2 linked regions of the Nitratifractor salsuginis DSM 16511 genome follow. The protein of the gene in region 2 interacts with the protein of the main gene of each other region in a pairwise test. Links are inferred from orthologs where the notes say so. Each region holds a gene or a part of one and is shown on either strand. Other genes may lie near its edges.

Region 1 (5,693 bases), 220 kb from region 2 along the record:
GCATCGGAGCCTACACCGTGATCGGACCGGAAGTCAGCATCGGCGACGGGACCGAGATCGGCAGTCATACTCTTATCGAGGGAGCGACCCGCATCGGTAAAAAGAACCGGATCTTTTCCCACGCCGTGATCGGGTCGATCCCCCAGGATCTGAAATACCACGGAGAAAAGGTACGCCTGGAGATCGGGGATGAGAACATCATCCGGGAATTCACCCTCATCAACCCGGGGACCGAAGGGGGCGGCGGAGTCACCCGTATCGGCAACGGGAATCTCCTGATGGGCTATGTCCACATCGCCCACGATGTCCGGATCGGCGACCGCTGCATCCTCGCCAATGCGGCAACCCTGGCCGGGCATGTGGAGCTGGGAGACCATGTGGTTGTCGGCGGGATGACGCCGATCCACCAGTTCGTCCGGATCGGCGACTATGCGATGATCGCCGGGGCCAGTGCCCTGAGCCAGGATATCCCTCCTTATTGCCTGGCCGAGGGCAACCGGGCCCACCTGCGGGGCCTCAACCTCACCGGCCTGCGCCGCAAAATGGAGCGGGAAACCATCGACGCACTCAAGCAGGCCTACCGGGAACTTTTCGAAAGCGGCAAGCCGCTCAAAGAGACGGCCCAATCCCTACGGAAGTCGACGGAGCATCCCGCCGTCGCCAATCTCTGCCGCTTCATTCTGGAATCCCAACGCGGGATTCCCTTTAAAAGGAAACAATAATGTCACCAAAAAAATGCAGCTTCTGCGGAAGCCTCGAACGGGAAGAGAATCCCCTCATTGCGGGCAACAATGCCTACATCTGCTCCAACTGTGTCATCTCCGCCTACAAAATCCTCTTCGGCGATGAAGAGGAACAGCAGCCGGCAAGGGAATTCAACCCCAAACTCCTGACCCCCAAAGAACTCAAACACTTTCTCGACGAATACGTCATCGGTCAGGAGGAAGCGAAAAAGACCCTCTCCGTCGCCGTCTACAACCATTACAAGCGCCTCTTCAAGCATATTGAAGACGACGATACCGAGATCTCCAAATCCAACATCCTGCTCATCGGCCCCACCGGAAGCGGGAAAACCCTCCTGGCCCAGAGTATCGCCCGCTTCCTCGATGTGCCCATCGCCATTGCCGATGCGACAAACCTCACCGAAGCCGGTTATGTAGGCGAAGATGTGGAGAACATCCTTACCAAACTCCTAATGGCCGCCGACGGAGACGTGGACAAAGCCGAAAAGGGAATCGTCTTCATCGACGAGATCGACAAAATCGCCCGCCTGGGTGAGAACCGTTCCATCACCCGGGATGTCTCCGGTGAAGGGGTCCAGCAGGCCCTGCTGAAGATCATCGAAGGCTCCGTCGTCAACATCCCGCCCAAGGGAGGACGCAAACACCCCAACCAGGATTTCATCCAGATCGATACGTCCAACATCCTCTTTATCTGCGGGGGAGCTTTTGACGGACTCAATGAAATGATCAAACGTCGCCTGGGTGGAAACATTATGGGCTTCGGGCAAAAGCAGCACAGCAAGAACGAGGAGGAGAACCTCCTGCGTTTCGTGGAGCCCGACGACCTGGTCAACTACGGCCTGATCCCCGAGCTCATAGGCCGTCTGCACGTCATTGCCACCCTCAACCCTATCACGGTGGAGGATATGGTCCGCATTCTCACCGAGCCGAAAAACGCTCTGGTCAAGCAGTATCAGAAGCTTTTCGAGCTCGACGGGGTCCAGTTGACCTTCCAGCCCGAAGCCCTGGAGAAGATCGCTCAAAAAGCCATCGAGCGCAAAACAGGGGCCAGGGGTCTACGCTCCATTCTCGAGGAGATCCTGCTGGATATCATGTACGAACTACCTGAGCTGGAAGGGTACGAAGTGGTCATCACCCCTGATGTCGTGGAGAAGAAAGCACAGCCTCTCTATCTCAAACAGAAAAAAAGCGCATAAAGGATCAGCATGTTCGGATTTGTCAAAAACATTTTCGGGGCCTTCTCCAAAGACTTGGCCATCGACCTCGGGACAGCCAACACCCTGGTCCTGGTCAAAGGCCAGGGGATCAGCATCAACGAACCCTCCGTCGTCGCCATCCAGGTGGACAAGCACGGCCAGGAGCACATCCTCGCCGTCGGCCAGGAAGCCAAAAACATGGTCGGTAAAACCCCGGGGAACATCAAAGCGATCCGCCCGATGAAAGACGGCGTCATCGCCGATTTCCACGTCACCGAGATGATGATCGAATACTTCATCCGCAAAGTTCATGGGCGAAAAAGCTTCTCCTCTCCCCGGGTCGTCATCTGCGTTCCCTACGGTTTGACCCAGGTTGAACGCAAAGCGGTCAAAGAGTCCGCCCTCAATGCCGGCGCCCGCTATGTCTACCTGATCGAAGAGCCTATGGCCGCCGCCATCGGGGCCGGCCTGCCGGTCAAAGATCCCCAGGGGAACCTCGTCGTCGACATCGGGGGCGGAACCACCGAGATCGGCGTCATCTCCCTGGGCGGCCTGGTCATCAGCAAATCGATCCGAGTCGCCGGGGACAAACTCGACGCTTCCATCGTCGATTATGTCAAAAAGAAATTCAACCTCCTGATCGGGGATCGGGTCGCCGAAGAGCTCAAGATCAAGATCGGGACCGCCATCAAACTCGATGAGGAGCTCATCACCACTGTGCGGGGTCGTGACCAGGTGGAGGGGACCCTAACGTCCGTAGAGATCACCAGTGAGCATATCCGTGAAGCGATGGCTGAACAGCTCAAGCAGATCGCCGAAGCCCTCAAGAGCGTCCTGGAGCAAACTCCTCCCGACCTGGCCGGAGATATCGTGGAAAACGGAGTGGTCCTCACCGGCGGCGGGGCCCTGATCCGCGGCCTGGACAAATACCTCTCCGATATCGTCAAGCTTCCGGTTTACATCGCCGAAGACCCGCTTCTGGCGGTCGCCAAAGGTACCGGCAAAGCCCTGGATGAGCTGGATCTTCTCCAGCAGGCCGCTTTCGACGATTGATCGTCGTTTTCCGATACTGAATGAAGTCCCGTCTCCTTCTCCTCCTGCTCCTGGCGACGATCCTCTTTGTGCTCCTGGGTCAAAACAGGCAGGGAATCCGAAGCAGCCTTATCGGTTTCATCAATCCCATCAAAACGGGATACAAAAACATCCTTCGCAATCTCAGTGACAAGAGCCACAGCTACCTGATGCAAAAAGAGCAGATCGAGAAGCTCACCCGGGAAAATCGGGTCCTGAGAAAATACCTCCTCGACCAAACCCATTACCTGCGGCAGATCGCCAGTATTTATAACAAGCTTCCCTCTTTGCAGAAGCTTCCCTACAGAAACATCACCCTTGTCGATACCGTCTCCTATGTCAAGCTCAACAAATTCGACGAAATCCTCCTCAGCCTTCCCAAAAAGACCCCCCTCGAAGAGGGCAAGGTCTATGGCTTGATCCAGGATGAAGTGGTCGCCGGAACCGCCCAACTCAAAAAGGGGATCCTCTACGGCTATCTAATCACCAATCCCAAAAGCCGTTTCAGCGTCTATACCGGGCCCAAACGCTACCCGGGAATCGCTATGGGAACCGGCGACAAGCTCATCGCCGTCAAATACATCCCAAAATGGGCTAAAATCCGACCGGGTGACCGGGTCGAGACCAGCGGGCTCGACGGGATCTTCTTCGCCTATGTCCCCGTGGGAGAAGTGGTCCGCGTCGCCATCGAGGGGAGTTACAAAACCGCCTACGTCCGCCCTTATGCCGATACGATGCACCCGAGGCTCTTCTTCCTGATCACCGATGCCAAGCCCTATCTGGCCTCTTCCTACGATCAGAACCGTTCCTTCCCCGGGCAAGAGTATCCCTATGCCCACCAGGCACCCCGCCAGGCCGATCACAATATCAGCAGTATTCCCGAAGCGGTCCAGACCAAAGAGTTGGAGATCAATCCCGCGGAGTTTGAGATCCCCCAGGAACCCGAACCCAAACCCGTGAGGATCAACAAACCCAAAAAACACCCCAAAAGCTCTACCCTGCCGAAAGCCAAGACCCTGCCGACCCAACAACAGACGCTCCCGAAAGAGAATATGGGACCGCTCCAACAGCAACCCATCCCGGAGAAAAAAGCACCCCGAAAACGCCATCATCCCTCCCCCTTCGACATCCTAAACGAAACCCGCCCCTGAGTGGGATGGAAGATAGAAGATTGAAGATTATGGATTTGGGATTCGGAAGTCAATGGCACCAATCTTCTCAGCGCTCAACGCTCAGCTCTCAACTCTCAGCTCTCTGAAAATAACTAATACGCTTCTATGGGACTTTCGAGTATAATATCCAACTAAAACCGAAGGGGTGCTCTCTATGCCCAAGCGCGAAGATATCCAAACCATTTTACTGATCGGCTCCGGCCCCATCGTCATCGGCCAAGCCTGTGAATTCGACTACTCCGGTACCCAGGCCGCCAAGACCCTCAAGGAGCTCGGCTACCGGGTCGTCCTGATCAACTCCAACCCGGCGACCATTATGACCGATCCCGAGTTTGCCCACCGCACCTATATCGAACCCATCGAACCCGAGATCATCGCCCGCATCATCGAAAAAGAGAAGGTCGATGCCATCCTCCCCACGATGGGAGGCCAAACCGCCCTCAACGTCGCGATGGAGATGTATGAGCGGGGGATGCTCGACGGGGTCGAATTCCTTGGCGCCAATCCCGAGGCGATCAAAAAAGGCGAAGACCGCCAAGCCTTCAAAGAGGCGATGCAAAAGATCGGGATGGACCTTCCCATCTCCAAATACGCCTACAATATGGATGAAGCGATCGCCGCCGCCAAAGAGATCGGCTTTCCCCTGATCATCCGCGCCTCCTATACCCTCGCCGGCGGGGGTTCCGGCGTCGCCTACAATATGGACGAGTTCAAAGAGATCGCCAAAGGTGGGCTTGAAGCCAGCCCCATCAATGAAATCCTTATCGAAGAGTCGCTCCTGGGATGGAAAGAGTATGAGATGGAGGTCATCCGCGACCGCGCCGACAACTGCATCATCGTCTGCTCCATCGAAAACCTGGATCCTATGGGCGTCCATACCGGCGACTCCATCACCGTCGCACCGGCCCTGACCCTGACCGACAAAGAGTATCAGCGTATGCGGGACGCCAGTTTCGCCATTTTGCGGGAGATCGGCGTCGATACCGGCGGCTCGAATGTCCAATTCTCCGTCAATCCCGAGACGGGACGTATGATTGTCATTGAGATGAACCCCAGGGTCTCCCGCTCCTCGGCCCTGGCTTCCAAGGCCACCGGCTACCCCATCGCCAAGGTCGCCACTCTCCTGGCCGTGGGCTACACCCTCGATGAGATCAGTAACGACATCACCGGTACCCCCGCCAGTTTCGAGCCGGTCATCGACTACATCGTCACCAAGATCCCCCGCTTCACTTTCGAAAAATTCCCCATGGCCGACAGTACCCTCACCACCGCAATGAAATCGGTGGGCGAAGTGATGAGCATCGGGCGGACTTTCAAAGAGTCTTTCCAAAAGGCCCTGGTCTCCCTGGAGACGGGGCTCATCGGTTTCGACCCCGTCGATTGCGACGAAGAGACCCTGGTGCGGGAGATCCGCCGCCCCAATGCCGAGCGCTTCCGCTACGTTTTCGAAGCCCTGCGCCGGGGCAAGAGTGTCGAAGAGATCCACGAGCTCTGCCGCATCGACCCCTGGT
Region 2 (5,236 bases):
AACTTCTCCAGAAGATTATCCACCGCCACATTGGAATCGGCCGTCGCCAAAATATGCATTCCTTTCGAAGCGTGGGCTTGGATCACCCGGGTGAGGGTCGTGGTCTTTCCCGTACCCGGAGGCCCGTGGATCAGGAAAAGCTCTTCCATCCCCAGACTGCGCCGAAGGGCTTCGAGCTGGGGTTCGTTGAGCCCTTCCACCTCTTCAATCTTTGCCATAGGGGCTTCGCCGCAGGGCTCCAGCTCCAGCACGATGTCCCGAAGGCGCCGATAGGGATCGGGAAGGTGGCGCATCGACTCCAGATTCTTCTCCATACGCTTGAAGGTGACATCGTTGACGAAGAGATCCAGACGGACCTCCTCTTTCAGTGCCCACTTCGGAGGAACCTGGCTGAAGGCCAGCTCGATGTAGTTGCGCCCTACCCCCATCACCGTGGCGCTCAGATCGCTCTTGAGCGGTTCGCCCCGGCTCACCAGGACGATGTCGCCGCCGGAGATCTCCGTCTCGATCCTACGGTCCCGTCCGTAACGGACCAGATGCAGATCGAAAAGAGTCCCGGCCCGTCGCCCCCTCAAACCCAGGATCGCCCGCCCGAAACTCTCGAGCTCCCTGCCGCTGAAGCGCTTGATCTCTTCGATACGGCTACGCCGCTCCGCCTCCCGCTCCAACTCGATGAGCTGCCGGTACTCTTCGATGTAGTCGTGGATACGGCGGATACGATGACGCCGCCGCTCATCGGGAATCCACTCGGGCGGCACCTTGGGGACCAGGCCCCTTTTGAGGAGGTAGAGGACAAACCCGTCCGCTTCCCAGGTCCGGGAAATGTTGCCGGGCTTGATACCGTAGCGTCTGAGGAGACGCTCCCGCTTTTCCGCCGGATAGTCGATGGGTAGGGTCAGGTAGATCGCAGAGGGTTTGGCCATAGTCTCTCCTAAGGGCGGATCTCGATGGGGGTGCCGGGGTCGACCGCCTGCCAAATCTCATCCATATCGCCGTTGCTCACCGCGATGCAACCGGCCGTCCAGTAGAAGCGTTGGCGGATAATGGAGAGCCAGCCGAACCAGTTGGGCTGGCCGTGGATCATGATGGCTCCGCCGGGATTGACCCCCAACCGTTTGGCCCGCGCTTTGTCGGTACTGTTGGGATAGCTGACGTGAATCGCCCGATAGTAGCTGCTGTCGGCTTTCTTGAAGTCGAGGGTATAGTTCCCCTCCGGCGTCTTCTGGTCATGTTCCCGGCGCTTGGGCCCGACGGGATGTTTGCCCAGGGCGATATGATACTCCCGGTAGGGCTTGCCATTCCGTAAGAGATAGAGTTTTCGTTCCGATTTGATGATCAGAACCTTCTGAGCTTTGGGGATCGAGGGTTTCTTGGAGACAGAAAGGCTCTGCACCGTCTCGGAGACCGCTTTGAAGGCCGAAGGCCCGGCGGCAAAGATCAGACTGCCGAAAGCGAAGAGTAGCAATAAACGTAGCGTCATCGGATGATGTGCCCTACGAATTTGGAGAGGTTGTCGAGGATCAAACCGCCGCGGCGATAGCCCAGCCCGCAGGATTCATAGGCATAGAAGAGGCCGGCCTGGTAGCGATGGCCCTCCACATCCTGTGGAAGATCCACATACTCCTGATAGATCATCGGATAGTTCCCGTACTCCCCCGGAATATCGGCGACGACCGTCTCACCGTCACTCTCGAGGATCGCCACATTCCCCCCTTCCCTGCCGAAGAGGGGTTTGCGCACCTGCATCTTGCCCGGGATCGGTTTGAGCGAAGTTTCCAGCAAAAGGGGATGTCCGGGATAGAGGTCCCAAAGCACTTTGAGGATCCCCTTGCTCTGGAACATCAGCGTATAGGCGGGATTGAAGATGATCGCCTTTTGATTGCGCACGATCTGAGTCAGCAGCATCGCCAGATCGGGCTCTTCGAGGGCGATATCCTCCCAGGGGATGAGTTTGAACCAGAGTTCGTAATTGACATCCCGGTAAAAGATCCCCTCCTCGGCATCGAATTCGATCTCGTCGATGTAGGCAAACCCCGTCTCGAAACCCGCTTCGTCGGCAATGTACTGCAGCAGCCGGACCGTATTCTCCTCTTCGGGATTGCCGCGGACCGAGGTGAAGAGAAAGCGCCATCCTTCGTAGCGCTCTTTGAAAGCTTCGACACTCTCTTCCAGGGTCACGATTCGCTTGAAATTCTCCAAAAGGGCATCGTAGACGACATTGAACTGGGCCGCTTCATCCAAATCGTTCTTTTTGAGGATCGCCCACTGGACGATGGCGGTCTCGAAAAGGGCCGTCGGGGTATCGGCATTGAATTCCAGGAGCTTGATCGGTTTTCCATCGATCCCACCCGCCAGATCGAAACGGCCGTAGAGGTGCCAGTGTACTTCACTCTCCCAACTCTCCCTGATCAGTTCGACGAGGTTGAAGGGGATCCCGATCTCGTGGAAGAGGTTGTGCTCGATGACATACTCCCCCGCCGCCACATACATATCGTAGAGCTCGTTGCCGGCCCGGTAGTAAGCCTCGGCCTCTTCGGGGCTCACCTGCACCAGCACATCGGCCAGGTAGGGGGTCTCGTCGCTGTCGGTGTGCCAGACAAAACCCAGGGATTCGAGATAGGCCTTGTCGAGGGGTTCTACGGGAAGCAGGGAAACCATCTCATCCTCCAAAGAAGCCGCTACGGCCGCTGCGGCCACTGCGACCGCCGAAGAAACCGCTTCGCCGAGTCGTGTTCCGCCGTGTAGCTGTCGAGCCTTTTTTGAAGCTGTTGACACTGCGGTTATAAGCAGAAGGGGTCTTGTAACCGGCCCGACGGTTTTGCCGGTAATTGGGGTTGTTGAAGAGTTTGCTGCCGATCCAGGAGCCGATGATGGCTCCCGCGGCGCTGGCCAGGATCGCTTCACCGAGACTCAAGCCGCCCTGTTGGGCCACCTGTGCCCCTTCGGGACTCGTCAAAGGTGAGGTCCCGTTCTCGATCTTGGCCTCCTCCTTTTTGATCAATGCATCCATCTCGGCCCGGGTCAGGACCTTTTCGGTCCCGTCGAGCTTTTTGAGGATGATGCGGGTCTCCTTGGCGGGAAACTCTTCGGCGATCTTGTACTTGCCCGGTTTGACCTCTTCGATCACGACGAAAGCGTTCTTCTCCTGCGGCTGGACCGCCTGCTGCCCTTCATTGCGCTGCTGACAAGCACTCAGGCCTACGGCCAATAGTGCACCCAGCCCCAGGGCACCGATCTGTGAAGCTTTTTTGATGTAACGCATAAATCTCCTTCGTTGTCATTTTCTGTCAATATATTTCGTACGGTACTTGAATGGGAGTATGATAGCAAAAGAGACGGGGATTTGGGAGAGAAGAGAGGGGGAAAGAGGCCCGATCAATCCATCTGCTTGCGCAGGAAGGTGGGCACGTCGAGGATATCCTCGTCCAGAGGTTCTCCTCCGACGATCTTGCGCCCCTGATAGGTATGATAGGGGTTGGGGGTGTTGGCACTCTGCGAACCCAGGAGATCGGAGGCTTGCTGCACCTTCTCCGCCTGGGAGGGAGCGGAGACCGCTTCGGGCTCTTCGAAGCCGGTAGCGATGATGGTAATTTTGACCTGATCGATCTCCAGATTGGAGTCGGTCGTGGTACCGAAGATGACGCTGGCATCCTCGTCGGCATGCTCCTCGATGATCTCCATCGCCTCGGAGATCTGCAGGATGGGATAATCGGGGTGGATATGGAAATGGACCAGGACTCCTTTGGCCCCGTTGATGGAGATGTTGTCCAGCAACGGAGAGTCGATGGCCGCTTTGGCCGCATCGTAGGCGGCGTTGGCACCGGTGCTGCTGCCCGAACCCATCAGGGCGAGGCCGCGATGGCTCATGACGGTCTTGACGTCGGCGAAGTCGAGGTTGATATCGTTGGGGCCGTGAGAGAGGATGACATTGGAGATCCCCGATACCGCCTGGCAAAGCACATCGTCCACGAGACGGAAGCTCTCTTTAATGCCGAGGTTTTTCTCCACGATCGAGAGCAGCCGTTCATTGGGGATCACGATAATGGAATCACTTTCGCGTTTGAGCTCCTCCAGGCCGCCTTTGGCCAGTTTCTGGCGTTTGCGTCCCTCGAACTTGAAGGGAGTGGTCACAACGGAGACAGTCAGCGCTCCGACCTCTTTGGCCGCCTGGGCGATGATGGGAGCCGCTCCCGTCCCGGTACCGCCGCCGAGTCCGGCAGAGATGAAGACGATATCGGCCCCCGCCAGGGTGTCTTTGATTTCGCTGAAGCTCTCCAGCGCGGCTTCCCGGCCGATCTCCGGCTTCATACCGGCACCCAGCCCACGGGTCGCGTTGGATCCCAACTGCAACTTGATGGGAGCCATAGAAGAATCGAGGGCCTGGGCATCGGTATTGGCAACGATTAGGTCGATCCCCTTGACATTTTCGGAGATCATATGGTTGATCATATTGCCGCCACCGCCACCTACGCCGATGGCTTTGATCTTCGCACCCTCCAGTTCCGAACTGCCCGCTGTTGTCGTTTCGACTTCGATTTCAAAGTTTTCCATAAGTCTCTCTCCCCCTTTTTATGGTTTTTAGAATAGTTGTTTCGCCCAATTGACGAATCGGCTGAAAGGATTTCCTTCACGTTTTTTGCCGGCTGCGGCAAAGAGATCCCCTTCCTGATCGAGATCCAGAGTGTTCTGCTGGATCCCTTCACCCAGGTCGAGCCCGAGATCGATAGGCTCTCTCTTCTGCTTCAGCTCTTTGGGAGCCGTCTCTTTTTTGTCGAACTCGGCGATGTCGGTCACATTGGTCGTCTGGATCTCTTTGTGATGCAGAAGAGTTTTGCTGTGATCGATCTCGTACTGGGTATGCTCTCCCGCTTTATAGAGCAGAAGACCGATCACCGTCGAGAAGGAAGGATCCTTCAACTCCTCATACATCCCCCCGAGCTCTCTCGGGTAACCGATGCGCACCGGCATCCCGTGGAAAATCGCCTGGGCCAGCTCCCGAATCCCTTTGAGCTTTGTCAGCCCGCCGGTCAGGACGATCCCTGAACCGATCTGCTCTCTAAGCGCGCTCTTGTCCAGGGATTTGGAAAGGATCATCAACGCCTCTTCGACTCGGGCCAGGATCACGCTGTGGGCGATCTCCAGGGAGATGGTATTGCGGTTTTCGCTGTCCCCGATCACCGGCAATTCGATGGATTCGCTGGACTTCTCCAAGAGATTCCCATGGCGGATCTTTACC

The links.
Region 1: the proteins of ftsZ (region 2) and NITSA_RS06185 interact in binary tests that used the Escherichia coli proteins (3 or more experiments, as listed by UniProt). The link is inferred for Nitratifractor salsuginis DSM 16511 from one-to-one orthologs.

The regions. Positions count from the first base shown.
Region 1 is NC_014935.1:1,213,815-1,219,507, forward strand. The notes cover bases 992-3,970. They hold NITSA_RS06185 (rod shape-determining protein), read left to right. Parts: upstream 992-1,948; coding sequence 1,949-2,992; downstream 2,993-3,970. Other genes in these bases: clpX (ATP-dependent Clp protease ATP-binding subunit ClpX), read left to right, coding at 992-1,939; mreC (rod shape-determining protein MreC), read left to right, coding at 3,013-3,970. Also shown: lpxA (acyl-ACP--UDP-N-acetylglucosamine O-acyltransferase), read left to right, coding at 1-722; more of clpX, read left to right, coding at 722-991; more of mreC, read left to right, coding at 3,971-4,161; carB (carbamoyl-phosphate synthase large subunit), read left to right, coding at 4,337-5,693. UniProt on the Escherichia coli protein: Forms membrane-associated dynamic filaments that are essential for cell shape determination. Acts by regulating cell wall synthesis and cell elongation, and thus cell shape.
Region 2 is NC_014935.1:1,433,792-1,439,027, forward strand. The notes cover bases 2,464-5,236. They hold ftsZ (cell division protein FtsZ), read right to left. Parts: upstream 4,552-5,236; coding sequence 3,376-4,551; downstream 2,464-3,375. Other genes in these bases: NITSA_RS07270 (glutathionylspermidine synthase family protein), read right to left, coding at 2,464-2,658; NITSA_RS07275 (UPF0323 family lipoprotein), read right to left, coding at 2,660-3,262; ftsA (cell division protein FtsA), read right to left, coding at 4,579-5,236. In the rest of the region: NITSA_RS07260 (IGHMBP2 family helicase), read right to left, coding at 1-923; NITSA_RS07265 (L,D-transpeptidase family protein), read right to left, coding at 932-1,480; more of NITSA_RS07270, read right to left, coding at 1,477-2,463. UniProt on the Escherichia coli protein: Essential cell division protein that forms a contractile ring structure (Z ring) at the future cell division site. The regulation of the ring assembly controls the timing and the location of cell division.